Regions from separate parts of the Pseudarthrobacter sp. MDT1-40-2 genome, predicted to be linked through region 1. Evidence: predicted binding sites of a transcription regulator. Region 1 holds the regulator's gene; the other holds the start of a gene.
What was found. The regulator LexA, encoded in region 1, represses DNA repair genes until DNA is damaged. The targets are predictions, from matches to a motif close to TCGAACANNTGTTCGA.

Region 1 (10,006 bases):
GTTCAGGAAAATCAGACCTGGCCGTAGGGCTTGCCCTGGCACTGGGTGGTGAGGTGATCAATGCCGACGCCATGCAGTTTTACCGCGGGATGGACATCGGAACCGCCAAAATTCCACCTGCCGAACGCCGCGGCGTTCCGCACCACCTGCTGGACATTCTGGACGTTACCGAGGAAGCCAGCGTCGCAGATTTCCAGCAGCTGGCAAGAACTTGCGTGGAGGACATCAACCGTCGCGGCAAGCGCGCCATCCTCGTGGGCGGTTCGGGTCTCTACGTCCGCGCGGCACTTGATACGTTGGAATTTCCTGGAACCGACCCGGCCGTCAGGGGCAGGATCGAATCGGACCTGGCCGCCCACGGCGTTGCCACCCTGCTGGAGCGCCTTCGCACGATCGATCCGGTGTCCGCCGCACGTTTGGGTGATGAACGGAGGATTGTGCGGGCACTGGAAGTCCACGAACTGACGGGTCGGCCGTTCAGCTCCTTCATGCCCACCCGTGAGTATTTCCGTCCGGCGGTCCAGATCGGCCTGGAAGTAGACCGGGGGCAACTCAGGCAACGGTTGGCGGACCGGGTGCATCGCATGGTGGAAGCCGGACTCCTCGAAGAAGTCCGGCGCCTCGATGCGGCCGGTCTGCGCCGTGGCCGAACCGCAGCACGCGCGCTGGGGTATGCCCAGTTCCTGCGTGTCCTGGACCGGGAGTCTGACGTGGCGGCAGCCGCGGAGGAAACTATCGTGGCAACGAGGCAGTTCGCCAGGCGGCAGCTGACGTGGTTCCGCGCCGATCCACGGATCAACTGGCTGGACTGGCAGCATCCCGCACTTCTGGAGGCGGCAGTGCACCTGTCCACCCAGGAACTTCCGACGCCGGAACGACCGTAAGTGCCGCCGGCTCCGGGGCCCTGTGCCGTTTAGTCAACGTGGAGGCTCCCCCGGTAGGCTGGAATTATGGATGCAACAGCCGCAGTGACCCGTGAGTCCGTACAGCCGCCGCAGCTGGCGGGCGTTGATTTCGCCAAGGGCCACGGAACCGGGAACGACTTTGTGCTGATCTCAGATCCCGAGGGTGCCCGGACCATCACTCCGGAGCAAGTTGCCCTGATATGTGACCGGCACCGGGGAATTGGCGCCGACGGCCTGATCCGTGCCGTCCCGTCGCGGTACCTTACTGAGGGGCAGGAATTGCTCAGTGTCAACCCGCGTGCGGAATGGTTTATGGATTACCGGAACGGGGATGGCTCGCTGTCCGAAATGTGCGGCAACGGTGTCCGGGTATTTGTACACTTCCTTCGGACCGAAGGCTTTATCAGTCTCGCTGACGGGGAGTCGATCACCATCGGAACCCGCGGTGGTCTCAAGACTGTCGTGCGCACCGGCGAGAACTATGCGGTGGACATGGGTCCCTGGTCGTTCATCTACCCTGGCGAGGCCGCCGCCAAAGCCATGGACTCGACCGTCACAGCTGATGGTCTTTCCGTTCCCCGGCCAGCGCTTTCTGTGAGTATGGGAAACCCGCACACCGTGGTAGCCCTGGCTGAACTTGCAGAGCTGTCCGCTACCAGGCTGTACGAGCCCCCCGTTGTTGAGCCCGTCCCAGGCCAGGGCACGAATGTTGAGTTCGTGGTCCCTTCGGAACCACTGGTCCACGACGGCGTCGGCAGCATCACCATGCGTGTCCATGAACGAGGCGTGGGCGAGACCCAGTCCTGCGGCACGGGTGCTTGCGCCGCAGCAGTAGCTATTCGGCACTGGGCAGGCGCGGGCGCACCGGACGCCTGGAACGTCCATGTTCCGGGCGGCATTGTAGGTGTCAAGTTCTTCGCCGGCCCCGAAGGGCACGAACACGTCGAACTCAGCGGACCTGCCGTGATTGTGGCTAAAGGGCAGCTTTCCTGACCCGCAGGATGCGGAACGATTTTGCCGTGCTTTCCCGGGTAACGGAGTAGCTGGCGTCCAAGGTTTCGGCCAGCCAGCGCTGCAGTGAATCCGCGCCAAGATTCTTCTGAACCACCAGCCAGGCCGTGCCCCCCGGAGCGAGCCTGGGGAGCCATTGCAGCAGCAGGGCATGCAGGCCGTCCTTGCCGATCCGGATCGGCGGGTTGGACCAGATGGTGTCAAAGCGAAGCTCCGGATCCACCGATTCCGGAGTTCCTGCGATGACGTTTTCCAGGCCCAGCCGTGCAGCGTTCTCGTTGGTCAGGATGACGCAGCGTTCGTTGACGTCTACGGCATAGACGCGGGCATGGGGTGCCTGGAGGGCCATGGTGAGGGCTATGGGTCCCCAGCCGCAGCCGATGTCCAGCAGGTTGCCCGTCGGAGCGGGCGGCGGAACCTCGGAGAGCAGGATGGCCGTGCCCTTGTCGATTCCGTCCGGGCTGAAGATACCTGTGGAGGTCTGCAGGTGGCGCGTGTGGCCTGCGAGCTCGACGGTGAGCGGCTTGCGCTGGAAGGGCCCGGCGGGCGACGCCGTGAAATAGTGTGCAGACTCCATAATGGGCCAGACTAGTATCGGCCATGGCCGAATACGAATCGTGGGCTGCAGGCATTCCTGCCGGGCAAGTCCGTGCGCCTTCCGCTGCCGAAGCCGCTGCTTCCACTCTGCTAGGATTGGAACCATGATTTTGATTTTCCAGTAGCTGAGGCTTTCCCTTCAGTGGCGATGCAGGCCTCAACAGGCTTTCCGCCGCCGTCGCCGAGATTTTTTCCGGCGACTTTCCCAGCAATCCATGAGCGGACTGAGTACCGCCTTGGCCGGAGAATCAAGAAACTTCCAGCCCTAGCGGCGCCTCTTGCAGACGTCGCGGGCGTCCCCTTCATTGGCTGCTCCGGCCACCTAAGAACCGCCACTCCTCCTCAGGAATCTGCTTTGCTCCTGGAGGGCGCGGCAAACAGGAGAACCCATGACCCGATCCCGTCAGCCCAGCGCGAATTCCGTGCCACAACAGCCCAGTCGGCACTATTCTGGAAGTGTCACACCCCTAAAGGAGACCATGAGCACACAGCAGAGTACCGGACCCGATCCGTCAGCCCAGGACCTCAGTCCTGCGGAGATCCAGGCGGTCATCGACCGGATCCTGTCAAAGGATGTCCCGTCCGGCGGCACTGACGCCGCCGGACGGGAGTCGGAAGACGGCGTCTTTGGCAGGGCGCAGGCCATTTCGCGGCAGGATGGGGAACACAGCGAGTACGACGGCGACCAGCAGGATCTGCAGGACCGCCGCGCACTGCGTCGCACCGCGGGCTTGTCGACGGAACTCGAAGACGTCACCGAGGTCGAATACCGCCAGCTGCGGCTGGAACGTGTAGTACTTGCAGGGCTGTGGACTGAAGGTACCTTGGCTGACGCAGAGAACTCGTTGCGGGAACTTGCAGCCCTGGCCGAAACTGCCGGCTCGGAAGTGCTTGACGGGCTCGTCCAGCGGCGCAGCAAACCGGATCCCGGAACTTTCCTGGGCTCGGGCAAGGCTCAGGAACTCAAGGACATCGTGATGGCCACCGGCGCAGATACTGTCGTGGTGGACGCTGAGCTGGCTCCATCCCAGCGCCGTGGGCTTGAGGACATCGTCAAGGTCAAGGTCATTGACCGAACCGCCCTGATTCTGGACATTTTCGCCCAGCATGCCAAGAGCCGCGAGGGCAAGGCCCAAGTGGAACTGGCCCAGCTCGAATACCTGTTGCCGCGCCTGCGTGGCTGGGGTGAGTCAATGTCCCGTCAGGCCGGCGGACAAATCGGCGGGGCCGGTGCCGGCATGGGCTCGCGTGGTCCTGGTGAAACCAAGATTGAACTGGACCGCCGGCGTATCCGCACCCGGATGGCCAAACTCCGCCGCGAGATTGCTGCAATGAAGCCGGCACGGGAAACCAAGCGGGCCAACCGCCGTCGGAATTCCGTCCCGTCCGTCGCTATCGCCGGATACACCAACGCAGGCAAGTCGTCACTGCTTAACCGTCTTACGGATGCCGGTGTCCTGGTGGAAAACGCACTCTTCGCCACGCTGGACCCCACCGTGCGCAAGGCAGAGACCGCAGACGGGTTGAACTACACGCTGGCAGACACCGTTGGATTCGTCCGGTCGCTGCCTACCCAGCTGGTGGAGGCCTTCCGTTCGACGCTGGAGGAGGTGGCAGATTCTGACCTCATCCTCCATGTCGTTGACGTCTCGCATCCGGATCCGGAAGGCCAGATCGCTGCCGTCCGCAAGGTCTTCAGCGAGGTGGATGCGCGCAAGGTGCCCGAGATCATCGTCCTCAACAAGGCCGATGCCGCCGATCCCTTCGTCGTGGAGCGGCTCAAGCAGCGCGAGCCGCGGCACGTGGTGGTATCAGCCCGGACCGGCGAAGGAATTTCGGAGCTACTGCGCGCCATCAGCGAATCCATTCCGCGGCCCGGTGTCAAGCTGGAACTGCTGATTCCTTACGACCGCGGTGACCTGGTCAGCAAGTTGCACGACTCGGACGTTGAGATCCTCAGCATGGAGCACGAGGAAACAGGTACCCGTGCCCTCGTGAAGGTGCGCGAAGGACTCGCCGCGGAGCTGGAACCGTTCATCAGCAATGACTGAGGTGGCGGCCAGCGACACGCAATGTCCTGATAAGAGCACTGTCGAGCAGTTCGTCCTGGAACTGCTCGACAGGGCTGTTGACGGGATGGGCGGCCAGAGCCGCGCCGGCCAGCATCAGATGGCGCGCGAGGTAGCCCGCGCCATTGAAACCGGCGAACACCTGCTGGTGCAGGCCGGCACTGGAACCGGTAAGTCCCTGGCGTACCTCATCCCGCTGATTGCGCATTCGCTGGTCAGTAATAAGCCAACGCTGGTTTCAACCGCCACCCTTGCGCTGCAGACCCAGATTGTGGGCAGGGACCTGCCGAGGCTTCTGAAGACCCTCACTCCGGCACTGGAGCGGCCCGTCAAAGTGGCGCTCGTGAAAGGCCGCGCCAACTACGTTTGCCGGCATAAGCTCGAAGGCGGGTTTCCCTCCGAGGAGCCGTCGGAAGGGCAGCTCTTTTCGCTCGGCGAGGACACCAGCGTTCCGCACTTCGCAGCGGCGGTGGGCGGGCCTTCTTCTGCCCTTGGCAAGGAAGTCGTCAGGCTCCGCGAATGGGCCGAGAAGACCGCCACCGGAGACCGGGACGAGCTCCTGCCTGGCGTAACGGACCGTGCCTGGCGGCAGGTTTCCGTGACGTCGATGGAATGCCTCGGCGCCCAGAAGTGCCCGCTTGCCGAGGAATGCTTCAGCGAGTTGGCCCGCCAGGATGCCGCAGACGCCGACGTTGTGGTGACCAACCATGCCATGCTCGCCGTCAGTGCCTTCGAAGGTCTGGCGGTGCTGCCGGAGTATGACGTTGTGGTCGTGGATGAAGCGCATGAACTCCAGGACCGGGTGACAGGCGCCGTCTCAGGCCAGCTCTCGGTGGCGATGATTCATGCTGCAGCAGCGGGGGCCCGGAAGCATACGGCCATCACGGTCGACGCCCTCAACGCCGCGGCGGCCAACCTCGAACTCTCCCTCGTCGGAGCCGCCAATGGACTCCTTCCCAACGGGCTCAACGAGGAGCAGTTGGACTGCGTGGACCAGTTGCGTGATGCCTGCCGCGGCGCGCTTTCGGACTCAAAGGGGGACAGTTCGGCAACTGCCGACGGCGGACGCCAGCTCGCACGGTCGCGGCTGTTGGTGATCCTGGAGCTGTGTGAACGGCTGTTGCTGGCGCGTGAGAACCGTGAAGTGGTGTGGATATCCCGCGCCAGTTCCTTCGATCCGCAGCAGGGCTACGGGCAGCCGGATGACTCAGCTCCGGCGTTGATTAACATTGCGCCGCTCAGTGTGGCAGGCAAGTTGCGCGAGGGGTTGTTTGCCGGCCATACCGTTGTGCTCACTTCAGCCACCCTTGCGATCGGTTCGGCGTTCGAACCCACTGCAGGCGGCCTTGGACTGGTGGGGGAGGGCGCACCGGCGTGGACGGGCATCGATGTAGGCTCGCCCTTCGATTACCCCAAGCAGGGGATCCTGTACGTTGCAGGCCACCTGCCCAAACCTGGCAGGGGTACCTCGCCGGAGACCCTGGATGAGCTTGAGGCCCTGATCAAGGCGTCCGCCGGCGGGGCCCTGTGCCTGTTCTCCTCACGACGGGCAGCGGAAGAGGCCGCCGAGGCCATGCGTGGCAGATTGGGCGTGAAAATTCTCTGCCAGGGGGAGTCCACCATGACTGGCCTGGTAAAGCAGTTCGGCGACGAAAGGGATACCTGTCTGTTCGGCACCATGTCCTTGTGGCAGGGGGTTGATGTCCCTGGAGATTCGTGCCGGCTCGTTGTCATTGACCGCATTCCGTTCCCGCGTCCCGACGATCCACTGATGACAGCACGGTCGCGTTCAGTTGCCCAGGCCGGCGGCAACGGCTTCATGGCAGTGTCCGCCACGCATGCGGCCGTCCGGCTCGCGCAGGGGGCCGGACGCTTGATCCGCTCAACACGGGACCGGGGAGTAGTGGCCGTTCTGGACTCGCGGCTTTCCACCGAACGCTATGGTAACTTTCTGCGATCGGCGCTGCCGCCGTTCTGGCCCACGCGTGATGCGAAGATCGCCTATGCGGCGCTGGCCAGGCTGGCTGAGGCAAAGTAAAGGTTCCCCGGCCTGAGCCGGGGAACCTTTCGCGTGAGGGGAAGCGCAGCAGACTACAGGGAACGCAGGACCGAAACGACCTTGCCCATGATGCTGGCGTGGTCGCCCAGAATGGGCTCGTACTGCGTATTCTGCGGCAGCAGCCAGGTGTGGCCATCGCGTTGGCGGAAAGTCTTAACGGTGGCTTCGTCATCGAGCAGGGCAGCCACAATATCGCCATTGATGGCATCACTTTGCCGCCGGACCACTACCCAGTCACCGTCACAGATGGCTGCGTCGATCATGGAGTCCCCGGCGACCCGGAGCATGAACAATTCACCCTGGCCAACCAGCTGGCGGGGCAGCGGCATGACGTCTTCCACCAGCTGGTCCGCGAGAATGGGCCCGCCGGCGGCTATACGGCCCACCAGTGGAACCATGGCGGTGTCGACGGCCGTGGGCAACTGCGTGACCGTGGCGGCCGGGGCTGCACCATGCTCCGGCACGGCTGCTGCTCCCTTTCCGTTTCCACCGTCCAGGGTCAGCGGCATCAGCACTTCCATCGCCCGGGGCCGCTTGGGATCCCGCCGGAGGTAACCGAGCTTCTCCAACTGGGAAAGCTGGTGCGTGACGCTGGACAGGCTGGCCAGCCCCACGGTGTCTCCGATTTCGCGCATGGAGGGCGGATAACCATTGTCGTTAACAGAACGTTGGATCGTCTCGAGAATTTTCTTCTGCCGGGCCGTGAGGCCTTTTGGGGCGCGGGCAGCCGGTACGTTCCGAGACGTCGGCTTGCCTCCCGTGGCCTGTGTTGCCATGTGGTACCCGTGCCTTTCCAGCCAAAAATGTCAGACCCCGCTGATGAACTGCAGTGGTGGTTGTTTCTCTTCACCCAACGTAGGGCAGCCACACAGCTTTTTCAAACATTTGTTCTAGCGAGTCTCGACAATGTTCGTTCATAGGTGCTAAAACTGAACAAAGCAATCTTCGAATATGTATTCGAGTCGCGGCGCTTGGTTCGGTTCTTTGTTCGAACGTCGGTCGCGGGCACAGATGGCCGGCCCAGCAGGGACGGGTATATGTCGGGCAGCATCGCAGGTCCAGGAGGGCTCAGTCCATGTCAGCTGTAACTGTTTTTCACGGCGGAGGTTTCCGCAACCGGATTTCCACCATGTCCGGCCGCCACATGCGCCAGGCGTCCAGTACGCGATCCCAGCAAGGTCCGGGGAACGCCCCCTTGCGCCTTACCCGGCGCGGCCAGGTGGTATTGATTGGGGTACCCCTGCTGGTCCTGGCCGCACTGCTGCTGAGTCTGGCCGGATTTCTGCTTTCCCCGGCGAAGGCCTCGGATTCAGCCCAGGACCTCTCGGTGACGCCGACAGTCACCGTCGTCGTCCAGCCCGGTTCTTCCCTGTGGGGGATTGCGTCCGCTGTAGCTCCGGACCGGGACCCGCGGGACGTTGTGGCAGAAATCGTACAGCTGAACAATCTTGCCGGTGGAACCGTGGTCCCGGGACAGCAGCTGTTCGTGCCGACAGGCAAGGACTGACCCCGCGTTCCTGGACGCATGGCGGCCAATCCGGGCTGGCATACCGTCACAGTTTCCGCGCCCAGGCCGCGCAGACTTAAGCTTGTACGGTGAGTGAAAAGTTTGAGCGCCTGAATCGACTCCCGTTGCGGAACAACCTCCGCGGGCTTTCTCCGTATGGTGCGCCGCAGTTGGATGTTCCCATCCTCCTGAACGTGAATGAGAACACGCACGGCGTTCCCCCGGAAGTGCAGGCCGCTATCGCGGAGGCAGTTACCGCCGCTGCCGCTGGCCTCAACAGGTATCCGGACCGTGAATTCACCGAGCTCCGGAGCAAGCTGGCCGAGTATCTGGGGCACGGTCTCACTGCTGAGAATATCTGGGCAGCCAACGGCTCGAATGAGGTTCTGCAGCAGATTCTGCAGGCCTTCGGCGGACCGGGCCGGTCCGCCCTGGGCTTTCCTCCCACGTATTCCATGTATCCCCTCCTGGCCAGCGGCACGGACACCGCATACCTCAAGGGGCAGCGTACCGATGACTACGGCCTTAGCGCGGAGTCGGCCGCACGGCAGGTCCGCGACCTGCGGCCCGGCATCGTCTTCCTGTGCTCACCCAACAACCCCACCGGCACGGGGCTGGGGCTCGACGTCGTGGAAGCTGTCTACGATGCCGGTGAGGACAGTCAAACCATTGTGATCGTGGATGAGGCCTACCACGAGTTCGCCCACGACGGAACGCCCAGCGCCCTGACACTGCTCCCGGGACGGGAGCGGTTGATTGTCTCCCGCACCATGAGCAAGGCCTTTGCCCTTGCCGGTGCCCGGCTGGGTTACATGGCAGCCGCTCCGGAGGTCACCGATGCTTTGCGGCTGGTAAGGCTGCCCTACCACCTGTCCGCAATCACGCAGGCAACGGCCCTGGCGGCCCTGGAACACCGCGAGGCGCTGATGGCTGACGTTGAGGACATCAAACGCCAGCGGGACAGGATTGTGGAGGGTCTGCTGCGGCTGGGCCTCAAGCCGGCTGCGTCGGACTCCAACTACGTCTTCTTCGGCGGTCTGGAGAACCCGCACGAGGTATGGCAGGGACTCCTGGATGCCGGAGTGCTGATCCGGGACGTCGGCATTCCGGGCCACCTTCGGGTCACAGCAGGAACTGAGAGCGAAACCACAGCTTTCCTGACTTCTCTTGAAGAGATCCTGGCCGGAGCCGCCCGGCTTCCGGCATAAACTGGAATAAGCCAGTTCACGCCTTTATCACCATCCCTAAAGGACACTTCACCATGAGCAATGCCGGTTCCAACGCCGTCCAGGCCCGGACCGCACGCCTTGAGCGTGCCACCAGCGAATCGTCCGTCCTGGTGGAGATTAACCTCGATGGCACCGGAGTTTCGGATATCAGCACCTCGGTCCCGTTCTACGACCACATGCTGACGGCTCTGTCCAAGCACTCCTTGATCGACATGACTGTTAAGGCAACAGGTGACACCCACATCGACGTGCACCACACCGTCGAGGACGTTGCTATTACTTTTGGCGAAGTGCTGCGCGAAGCCCTTGGCTCCAAGGCAGGCATCCGGCGTTTTGGTGAGGCTACAGTTCCCCTTGACGAAGCCCTTGCCCACGCGGTGGTGGATGTTTCCGGCCGGCCCTATCTCGTCCACGGCGGCGAACCGGCAGGCCAGGAGTACCACCTGATTGGCGGCCACTTCACCGGGTCCCTGACGCGCCATGTTTTTGAGGCCATGACCCTGCATGCCGGGATATGCCTGCACATGAACGTACTCGCGGGCAGGGACCCTCACCACATCGTCGAGGCCCAGTTCAAGGCCTTCGCCAGGGCGCTCCGGGCCGCTGTTGAATCCGATCCACGCGTAGAC
Region 2 (10,006 bases), on a different contig from region 1:
CCGGCGGACCCCAACGACGACGTCGAGGTTCACTCCTCGCTCAGCGAAGGCTCCAACGCCATGGACAAGGAGCGGCAGCAGGAAGGCGCACCGGACACTTCGGCCCCGGGATCACTGCATAACGACGGCGGGTAGTCCGCCTAGGCTCGAGCCCACTCACCGCGCTCCCGCAGCACATCCCTGAGCAGGTCGGCCCGGTCCGTGACCAGCCCGTCCACGCCTAGGTCCAGGAGCCGGCGCATCTCCGCAGGATCGTTGACGGTCCAGACGTGGACCTGCTGGCCGGCTTCGTGCGCGCGGCGGACCATACCGGCGGTAACCACCGGCACAAACCACTGCCGCACGGGCACCTGCAGCGCATGGACATTCCGCAGCAACCGTGACATGAGCGGGCGCCTCAGGCCCGCCGGAAGCAGCGGCCCCAGCAGCACAAACACGGCATTCGTCACCACTCCGGCGGAGGAAGCTACCGGACGGCTGAGCCGCCGCAGGACGGCCCGGCGTCGGCGGTCCGAAAAACTGGCCACCAGGACGCGGTCATGCAGGCCCAGTTCCTCAATGGCCTGCGCCAGCGGCCCGACTGAATTCCAGTCCTTGACGTCCAGATTCAGCAACACGTCAGGAAACTCCGCCGCCAACTGGACGAGTGTGGGCACCGGCTCACGGCCGGCAATCCTGGCCTCTCCCACCTCAGCGCTGGATAATTCCGCGATCTTTCCGGACATACCGGTGACACGGTCAAGGGTACTGTCGTGGAAAAGCAGCACCACGCCGTCGGACGTGGTGTGGACATCCGTTTCGAGGTACTGATACCCGAGTTCGACGGCGGCACGGAACGCGCCCAGCGAATTCTCCAGTCCCTCCTGCGAAAACCCCCGATGCGCCATGGCAATGGTTCCCGGCGGGTGGAAGAACGGCAGCGGATCAGTCACATTCTGAAGCGTACTCCGCGCAGCTCAGCCGTGCGGCAGAATGTCCACGCCGTCGCTGCAGTGCAGCAAGGTGCGGCCGCGGCCCTCATCCAGATGGACCCAGACGGTGCTGTGATCCTGCGTCATGTCTTCCACCAGGCCACCGGTTTCAAACCCGGGAGCGAGGAGGACCTTGACGCGGTCGCCCGGCCGGAGGTTCTTCCAGTGCGAGGCCGGCTGGGCCAGGTGTTCTGGTGCGTCCAGCAGTTTTCGGCTTGTTTTACGTCCCATGATTTCCCCGGAATCTTCGTCGTCGCGCTTGAACTGAGGCTCAGCGTAGTTCCCTTAGGTGAACGCGAGGTGATACCCAGGTGTCAGTTACGAACGGTGGAGATGCCCAGCGCCGCGAGCCTGGCTTCAAGCACCTGGGCCACACCGTCGTCGTCAAAAGCGGGCGCCAGCTGCCCTGCCGCCCGGATGGCTTCCGGGTGCCCGCTGGCCATGGCATAACCGTGGCCGGCCCAGCGGAGCATCTCGATATCGTTGGGCATGTCTCCGAACGCCACCACGTCGGCGGCGTCGATGCCCAGGGACTCCGCATACTTTGCCAGGGCAACGGCCTTATTGACGCCGGACACACAGATCTCAAGCATGGCCACGTTTGGCGCCGAATGCGTCACTGCAGCCAGATGCCCGACGGCGGGAGCCACCTTTGCGAGAAATTCATCCGCGCTGCCCTCCCGGACTACCGCCAGGAACTTCACGACGCCGTCATCAGCAGTAAGCGTTTGGGCCAGGGGTGCCGGGGTGAACTGGGCCAGCAGCTCACTGGAGTCGTTTTCGATGAAGCCGGGCTCCAGGTGGAAGCCGGTCAAGGTTTCGGCTGCGAACAGGGCTGACGGGTGAAGCGTTTTGATGACGCGGCGTATCTCCATGACGTCGTCCAGGGCCATCAGCTCCGCCGAGATGACGCGCTCCGCATCGAAGTCCCAGACCACTGCCCCATTGGAGCAGATGACCGTACCGGTATGCCCCATTTGCTCCTCGAGCGGCTTGAGCCAACGCGGCGGCCGCCCGGTGACGAACACCAGCTGGATCCCCGCCCTCCGGCAAGCATGGAAGGCACGAATGGTTCGGCTGCTGATTCTGCCGTCGTGCCCCAGAATCGTTCCGTCCATGTCACTCGCTACCAACCGCATCCCGCCAGTCTACGATGGACCGCATCGTGGCGCAGTTGACGCAGGACATACCGAGTCCAGTAACATTACGGTATTCGGAATTTTAATTCCGCTATATGAAATACTCTGCTGGAGATGTCCCGAAGAAGGGTGCCCGATGTTGCTCGCCGAATTCAACCAGGCCGACCGCGCCGCCGCGGAATCCGTCCTGCGTCCCTGCCTCGATATCCAGCGTTGGATAGACGAGGTGGTGGACGCCCGGCCGTTTGGCACTGTGGCCGATCTCCGCTCGGCCGCCGCGGATGCCGCCCTGCCCTTCACGCTTGACGAGGTCGAATCAGCACTGGCCCACCACCCCCGCATCGGTGAAAAAGTAGCCGGCAGCAGCGCCGAAGCCAAGTTCTCCCAGAAGGAACAGCAGAGCCTGGGTGAGGCGAGCGCCGAAACCATGGCCGCCCTCGCTGCCGGCAATGCTGAGTACGAAAAGAAGTTCGGGCAGGTTTTCCTGATCCGCGCGGCCGGACGCAGCAAGCCTGAAATCCTGGAGGCCCTGCAGGAACGGCTGGGGCACACGCCCGCCGAGGAAGAACCCATTATCCAGGAGCAGCTACGGCAAATTGCCCTGCTCCGGTTGGAAGGAGTTATCAGCGAATGAGCGTTTCATTCATCACCACCCACATCCTGGATACCACCACCGGGAAGCCCGCAACAGGAGTCCCCGTGGCCCTGCTGGCCAGGAATTCAGCGGGCTGGGAGACCATCGGCACATCGGTGACCGATGCCGATGGCCGGGTTAAAGACCTCGGCCCGGAAGCGCTCGAAACCGGCACGTACCGCCTGGAGTTCCAGACGGCGTCGTACTTTGAGGCGCTCGGAACAGAAACCTTCTTTCCGGAAGTGGTGCTGACGTTCGCCGTGCGGACCGAGGAAGCGCATTACCACGTACCGCTGCTGCTCAGCCCGTTCTCGTTCTCCAGCTACCGCGGCAGCTGAGGAACGGACGCCGGCGGCAGCTCCTTGGCCATGACCAGCCGTGGCCAAATGTGCAGGCCGTGGGCAATCTCGGCCTCAACGACGCGCCGGATTTGGTCCGTCCAATCCGTTTCCGGAATCTCACTGAAACCGAGCCGCGCGTAGTACGGGGCATTCCAGGGGACGAACCTGAAAGTGGTCAACGTCAGCCGCCGGGCGCCGGAATTCCTTGCCCACTGCTCACAATGCTCGATGAGGCCCCGGCCAATCCCCTGCCTGGCAGATGAGGGGAGTACCGTCACCTGCTCGATGTGCACGTCGCCCTCCATGACGTCGGCGAGGAGATAGCCGACGGGGTGGCCAGCACTGCCTTCAGCAACCCAAGCGTGTCCTGCACTGGCATAGGACCGAAGCACGCTCAAGGCGGGCGGATCGTCGTCAGCTACCGGATCCATCCCGAGGGCACGGAACAGCTCCCCCGCAGCGACCTCGATGTCCCGGAGGTGCTCCAAATCATTGCTCTCAGCAAGTCGTATCATTGGCCCATTCCATCACGGCTCCTCAAGACTGACGGGCGGCTCCGATGCATAAGCTTCGTGCAGGAGGTCAGTCAGCTCACGGGCCTCGGCAAGCTTATGGTCAGCCACGCGTTCAATAGGGATGCCCGGACTCCACGAATTCATCACTGCGGCAGCAAGTCCTTCGCTCAGGTCCGCAGTGCGGATCGGGCGGGTGACTTGCTCAACGGTGCGGGCGGACAATTGGCGCTTCAGGATCTGCATGGTGATCCCGGGCAGCACATCGGCTTGAGGCCAGATCACTGACCGCCCGTCCCAAAACGCGAGGTTCCATATCGTTGCCTCACTGAGGTAGCCAGAGGCATCTGCGAACATGGCGTCGTCGAAGCCGCGCTGATTGGCCTGGCGAAGAAACTGGGTCTTCGCTACTTCCCCTACATGCTTGACGTGCGGAAGGTGCCGTGAATGAGACACGACATCAAGGGATAGCGGGGCCGTGGACGGCGTGACGGGATCCGTGACTTTTATGAGCACGTCGAGCTCCGCCTTCCCATGACTTCGCATGAACTCGCCAGGCCGTGAACTGACAAAGACGGTCACTGAGACGTCGGGCGGCGTGGACCTGACGGCGGATGAAAGGAGTTCGCGGATGTGCTCGTCCGGCAGGTGCCGTCCGAAGAGCTCTTCGCTGGCGGTGCGCAGGCGGTCGAAGTGGAGATCAAGTCCCGGGACTGCCCGATTGCGCACCTGCATGGCGGTGAAGTGCGCATACCCCGCGAACGCCAGTGGGGCAAGGTCGTCAATGGTGGCAGGCTTACCGTTGAAGTACGTTTTGGAGATCATGCATACAACGTAGGAGTTGACACTAGTGGCAAAGGCAAGCGCCGACGGTTTGCTCCGGGTGGGAGAGCTCTCAGCCCGCACCGGGGTCAGCGCCAGGCTGCTGCGCTACTACGAAAATCAAGGCATTCTTCCGGCACAACGGTCCTCGACCGGGCAGAGGCTGTTCGAAACCAGCGCCGTCGAACAGGTCCTGCACATCCGTGAACTGCTTGGTGTGGGGCTGCCCATCCGGGTCATCCGTGACCTGATGGACTGCATCCATGAGCCTGGCCGCCTGGACCCCTGCGCTGTCCCCGTCCTTGTGGAGCACCTCAACGACTATGACGCTCGAATCGCCTCGCTCGCCAGCACTCGAAAGTCGCTCCAGGGACTCATTGACGCCTCAGGCGCTCCGGATTGAACTGGACCGCTGAATGATGCGCTCAGCCTGGCCACCGCCTACCCAGGGACGCTGCAGCCTTCCGGGGCCCGGCTCATTGAATAGACCGTCGGCCCGTCCGGGATCACAGTCGTAGCAGTGACAACAAAGCCCAAGCGCGCGTAGAGGCGCACGTTGCGCTTTTCCGAGGTTTCAAGCACAACGGTGCCTGCCTCTCGATCTATAAGGGAAAGGCCTGCCGAAATTACTGCCTTCCCTAGCCCTTTGCCCTGATGGGTGGGGTCTACTCCCACGGTGGCCAGGTTCCACGCCGGCGCTACGGGCTGGGGCAATGTGAGGTCAGCCATCGCTGTTGCGCGGGAGCCCAGAAGCTCCATCACCTCGTTCTGCACATCGCCTGCAGGTTCGGGGGCACCAGGTGGAAGGAACGCAGCGACGGCCAGAAGTTGCTGATCGATTAATACCACTCCATGCGTAAGCGCATGCCCAAGATAGAGATACTGCAGCTGTTCAAGCCGCTCACCATAATTGTCTGCAGGGACCGACCATCGCGTCCAGGGGTATGTTTCGAAGGCAACCGCAAGTACCCGTGCCGCAACCCCCAGGTCACTTGCAGTTGCTTGGCGAACCATATGCGGCATGGGAAAAGCTCCTTACGGTAACGGGGCTGCGGGACCAACCCGCCAGCGACAACCCTTCCATGCTGCCGAATAAAGTCCACGTGATAAAACTGACCCCAATAATGGTGGACACGTCGACCGGAGTTCTCGTGACTGTCGGCTAGGAACGTCGAGCGCTGATTGTCGCTTGGGGGCCGCTGGCCTTTGGTCTTCCTGACGTCGGTATCGACCACGTCAAAAACCGACCGAGGTTAGTTCGTTACTGAGGTCGCTCAGCGGCCACTGGCATGCCGGGGCCACCGAGTGAGGGAACCTTTCGACACGGGGCCCTCGAAGAAGCCGATGAGCAGCGTACCGCCTGGTCTTAGCCCGCGACTGAACTCCAATGGTGAACGAGCGAGTACCAGGAAAGGATCCTGCCTACCGTTCCTGTCATACGGCGGAGTCCAGGCACACTTCGGGTACGCGCATGCTCGGCTCCCTCGAAGGCTCCGCCCTGGGACTGGGCTGCCAGAACTTCGCCGGATGTATGGCCCACCGACGGACTATCAGGAGGCAATCCGAATCATCCGTGCAGCCTACGACCGGGCATCACGTTCTTCGATGTCGCCGAAGTCTACGGGCCGTTCCTGGGCGAGGAGATGGTCGGCAAAGCACTAGCCGCTCGCTCCTTTCAGATCAGCGGTTAGAGCATGCAAATTGTCGGCGTATCCACCCGACTCGAACGGGCCCGGCCCATCGCCCCAGGGGCGAACTAGGCCGTCTCCCTGATATCGGGGGATTAGGTGTACATGAAAATGGGATACGTCCTGCCACGCTGCGGCGCCGTTGCTCTGAAACAGAGTCAGGCCTTCGGGATTTAACCGTCGTCTGAGCAGGTTGGCAACGTGCCAGGCGCCTCTCATAGCGGCTGAGAATTGCTCTCCGCGGGCACGCGTCCCAGTCCTGTACACATGGGGGTATGACACCAGAGGCTCCAGAATCCACCGCTAAGGGCGTGCTCACTGCCGGGCAGGTGGAGCCCTCCGCACAGCTCACAGCTGTTCCCCACCGGGTACAACCCGCGGCACCTTTCTCTGGACGTGCCATCCAGCAGAATGACTACCGTCAGAGGCAGGGAGTACACTGATCTAATCGAACATATATTCGAATAAGGGTGTGTTGTGGGCGTTGTTGTCGGTCCCCGTGTGATAGATGCGGGTACTTCTTTGCTGTCGGTGTTGATCTCACCGGTGCTGGTCGCCGCGGGCTACCCTTCGCCGGCCCAGGACTACTTTGACGGCCGGATCGACCTGAACCAGCACCTCATTCAGGACATCACCAGCACCTACGTGGTGAGGGTGTCCGGGGATTCAATGGAGGGCGCCGGCATCAGCGACGGCGACGAATTGATCGTCAACCGCGCACTTGAACCCAAGGACGGCTGCGTGGTCATCGCCGTCCTGGACGGCGAGCTGACGGTCAAACGGCTACGGATGACAGCTGCCGGCATTGTCCTGCAGGCCGAAAACCCGGCGTACCCGGATATCCGGGTCCCGGCCCTGTCTGACCTGGTCATCTGGGGCGTGGCCACCAGGTGCCTGCACCATGTCTAAGCCGGCGCTGATGCGGCACATGCCGCAGATCGCGCACGTGGATGTGAACTGTTTCTACGCCTCGGCTGAACGGGCCTTCGACCCTTCGTTGGAGGGCAGGCCGGTCATCGTGCTTTCCAACAATGACGGGTGCGCGGTCACCCGCTCCCCGGAAGCGAAAGCCCTGGGCATCCCGATGGGTGAGCCCTGGTTCAAGCTCGCTCCCAGGGCAAAGGAATGGGGCCTGATCGCGAAATCGAGCAACTACGAACTTTACGGAGACATCAGCGCCCGGGTCATGGAGCTGCTGGGCCGGTACTCGGCCTGGCTGGAGGTCTACAGCATCGACGAGGCCTTCCTCGGCGTCAAAGGCAGCCCCGATGAACTGCTGGCCCTGGGCCGGACTATGAAAGCGACAGTACGGCGGAACGTTGGTGTCCCGGTTTGCGTCGGAATCGCCCCAACGAAAACACTGGCGAAGCTTTCCAACAAGTGGGCGAAGAACAACCCGGCGTTCAATGGAGTGTGTCATTGGGAGTCGGTGCCGGCCGGGCAACGGGAGAAGCTAATGGCCTCCCTGTCCGTCATCGAAATTTGGGGCGTTGCCACCAGGCTGACAAAACGGCTTAATGCTTTGGGCATCCACTCGATCCTGGACCTGTCCCGGGCGGATCCAGTGATGATCCGGGACCGGTTCTCCATCGTCATGATGCGCACCGTGCTCGAGCTGCAGGGAACGCCCTGTATTCCGATGGAGGAAGAGCGCGTGGGCCGGGAACAACTGATTTTCTCCCGCTCCTTTGCCAAACCCATCACCTCAGCAGCGGATATGCGGCAAGTACTAAGCGTCTACGGCCAACAGGCCTCAGCGAGGCTCGGCAAGCACGGACAGCAAGCCAAAGTCCTTACCGCGTTCGCCGGCACCTCCCACTTCAACCCGCGGGACACCTCATTTCCCTCGGTATGCATCCCGCTGCCCATGCCTACCGCTGATCCCGTCATCCTGACCAAGGCAGCCCACGCGCTGCTGCCGCTCATCAACGACGGCGTCCGGTACGCACGGGCCGGGATCATCGTCACAGACCTGCGCCCTTCCGGGAACCAATCCCCGCTATCTCTGTTCGAGAACCCGCACGAGGAACGCCGCGTCGGGGCCCTCCTGGAAGACGTCACCAAACGTTACGGCCGCGGCTCCATAGGTTTGGGCCAGGGCGGGATCCGGGGTGGCCCGGACTGGACCATGAAACGGGACATGCTCTCCCCCAGATACACCACCCACTGGGACGAACTCCCCCTCGTCAAAGCCGCCTGAGAAATACTGCAGCACCAACGAAAGAACCCTGGACATGACTCCCACCCCCGAAGCCCCCACACAACGCCCGAACCCGGTGCGGCGCCATGCCGATCAACCCTGCGCAGCATCACCGGAACCAACAAACCCGGATGTCCCGGTGCATGTCCGGTTCACCGGTAACGGCACTCCCCTCGCCGTCCGGTACGACGGCCGGGTGTGGCCTGTCGCCGGTGAGCCTGTGCACTGGTTCGGCGGGCGCGCCTCGTCGTCCGAGTGCCGCCGTGCACCCTTCGGTTGCGGTGACCTGGTCAGCGTGGAGCACTGGCGGGTGCAGGTTCATGCCGGGTCCGCGTCTTCACCGTTGAGGATCTTCGAACTGCGCCGCGATCCCCGGTCTGAGCATTGGCTTCTGGAATCAATCTCCGACCTGCCTTAAGCAAGTGAACCCCCCGGCTTCCTGGTGTTTGCGTGGCAGGATGTGCGTATGCCGCTAAACCTTGTGCTGGTTGCCGACACGCATGTGCCCAAGCGCGCCAGGGAGTTACCCCCGCAGGTGTGGAACGCCGTCGAAAGTGCCGATGTGGTGTTCCACGCGGGCGACTGGGTAACGGAGGAACTGCTGGACGCGTTCCTGCAGCGCAGCCGCAGCCTGGTGGGTGTTCACGGCAATAATGACGGTCTTGGCCTCCGCGGCCGGCTGCCGGCGACGGCGGTCGCCACGTTGGAGGGCGTCCGGTTTGCCATGGTGCACGAGACAGGAGCAGCCAAGGGGCGGGAAGCGCGGTGCGAAGCGCTCTACCCCGATGCCGACGTGCTGGTTTTCGGACACAGCCATATACCTTGGGACAGCACGTCTCCACGCGGGCTGCGGTTACTGAATCCCGGTTCCCCGACTGACCGGCGGCGGCAGCCTGCATGCACCTTCATGACTGCGGTGGTGGATGGAGGAGCGCTGAGCAGGGTCACGCTCGTGACGGTGCACCGCGATTGAGCACAAATTGGTGGGACGCTCCCGGGCTGCGGTTCCGCCCGGATCGCACAACTGTCTGGACCAACGGCGTGGCTTTCCACCATTGCAACTGGGAAACAGCAAATCTCCATTGAAACGTGATCATGAGGAGTCATATCTAATGAGCAAACAGCGAAACTGGCTGAGACTATCTCTTATTGGTGCCATCGCCAGCGGAGCCTTGGCGCTGCTACTCGCTGGCCTTACTTCGATCCTTGCTCAGGAGATTGAGAGCAGAGGAGACGTAACCAACGCGCAAGATTTTGCCTGGCGTGCCGTCGCGCTTGCAGTTTTGTCCGTCGCGCTTTGCACAGTATTTTTCGTCGGCCGCAGCGCACAGCGTCGGAAGCTCAATATGACGCAGCACGAAATGAATCAGTAAAACGGATCGTCCTCTTTAATAGGTACCGGCATCTGCAAAACCCAGCACTGCCGGTACCTACTTTGCTTTTTCAGCGACTTCGGCGACCTAGCCCGGTGCGCTGGGCTTGAACTTGTACGCCCTCTCCCTTCGTCTTCCGGGCCTTCGGAACATTCGGTGCAATCAGCTCCTGAAGAGACAAGTGTCCCAGTTCCTTAGAAGCGGGACACCCCTCTTGGGACACCCCCCGCCGATCCAGATCCGCATAAACACGCCTAACCTGGCTGTCACAGATGTCGTCCCAAAACTCCCGCCACGAACGACCGTCACGGTGACAACTTTCGGTA

Region 2: a site for LexA is predicted at 6,556-6,571, ahead of AC50X5_RS08485 (LexA family protein). Genes of this name have one in related genera too.

Annotation. Positions count from the first base shown of each region.
Region 1 is NZ_JBWZCL010000010.1:22,450-32,455, forward strand. It holds gene miaA (tRNA (adenosine(37)-N6)-dimethylallyltransferase MiaA) at 1-884, shown strand, start outside; gene dapF (diaminopimelate epimerase) at 951-1,898, shown strand; gene AC50X5_RS16545 (class I SAM-dependent methyltransferase) at 1,879-2,493, opposite strand; gene hflX (GTPase HflX) at 2,993-4,564, shown strand; gene AC50X5_RS16555 (ATP-dependent DNA helicase) at 4,557-6,620, shown strand; gene lexA (transcriptional repressor LexA) at 6,674-7,417, opposite strand; gene AC50X5_RS16565 (LysM peptidoglycan-binding domain-containing protein) at 7,786-8,148, shown strand; gene AC50X5_RS16570 (histidinol-phosphate transaminase) at 8,238-9,356, shown strand; gene hisB (imidazoleglycerol-phosphate dehydratase HisB) at 9,410-10,006, shown strand, end outside.
Region 2 is NZ_JBWZCL010000002.1:476,379-486,384, forward strand. It holds gene AC50X5_RS08430 (hypothetical protein) at 1-135, shown strand, start outside; gene AC50X5_RS08435 (glycerophosphodiester phosphodiesterase family protein) at 141-887, opposite strand; gene AC50X5_RS08440 (hypothetical protein) at 957-1,202, opposite strand; gene AC50X5_RS08445 (Cof-type HAD-IIB family hydrolase) at 1,286-2,110, opposite strand; gene uraD (2-oxo-4-hydroxy-4-carboxy-5-ureidoimidazoline decarboxylase) at 2,247-2,744, shown strand; gene uraH (hydroxyisourate hydrolase) at 2,741-3,082, shown strand; gene AC50X5_RS08460 (GNAT family N-acetyltransferase) at 3,067-3,600, opposite strand; gene AC50X5_RS08465 (aminotransferase class IV family protein) at 3,613-4,422, opposite strand; gene AC50X5_RS08470 (MerR family transcriptional regulator) at 4,448-4,822, shown strand; gene AC50X5_RS08475 (GNAT family N-acetyltransferase) at 4,861-5,268, opposite strand; gene AC50X5_RS08480 (HIT family protein) at 6,078-6,389, opposite strand; gene AC50X5_RS08485 (LexA family protein) at 6,585-7,016, shown strand; gene AC50X5_RS08490 (Y-family DNA polymerase) at 7,009-8,307, shown strand; gene AC50X5_RS08495 (hypothetical protein) at 8,342-8,725, shown strand; gene AC50X5_RS08500 (metallophosphoesterase family protein) at 8,774-9,280, shown strand; gene AC50X5_RS08505 (hypothetical protein) at 9,420-9,680, shown strand.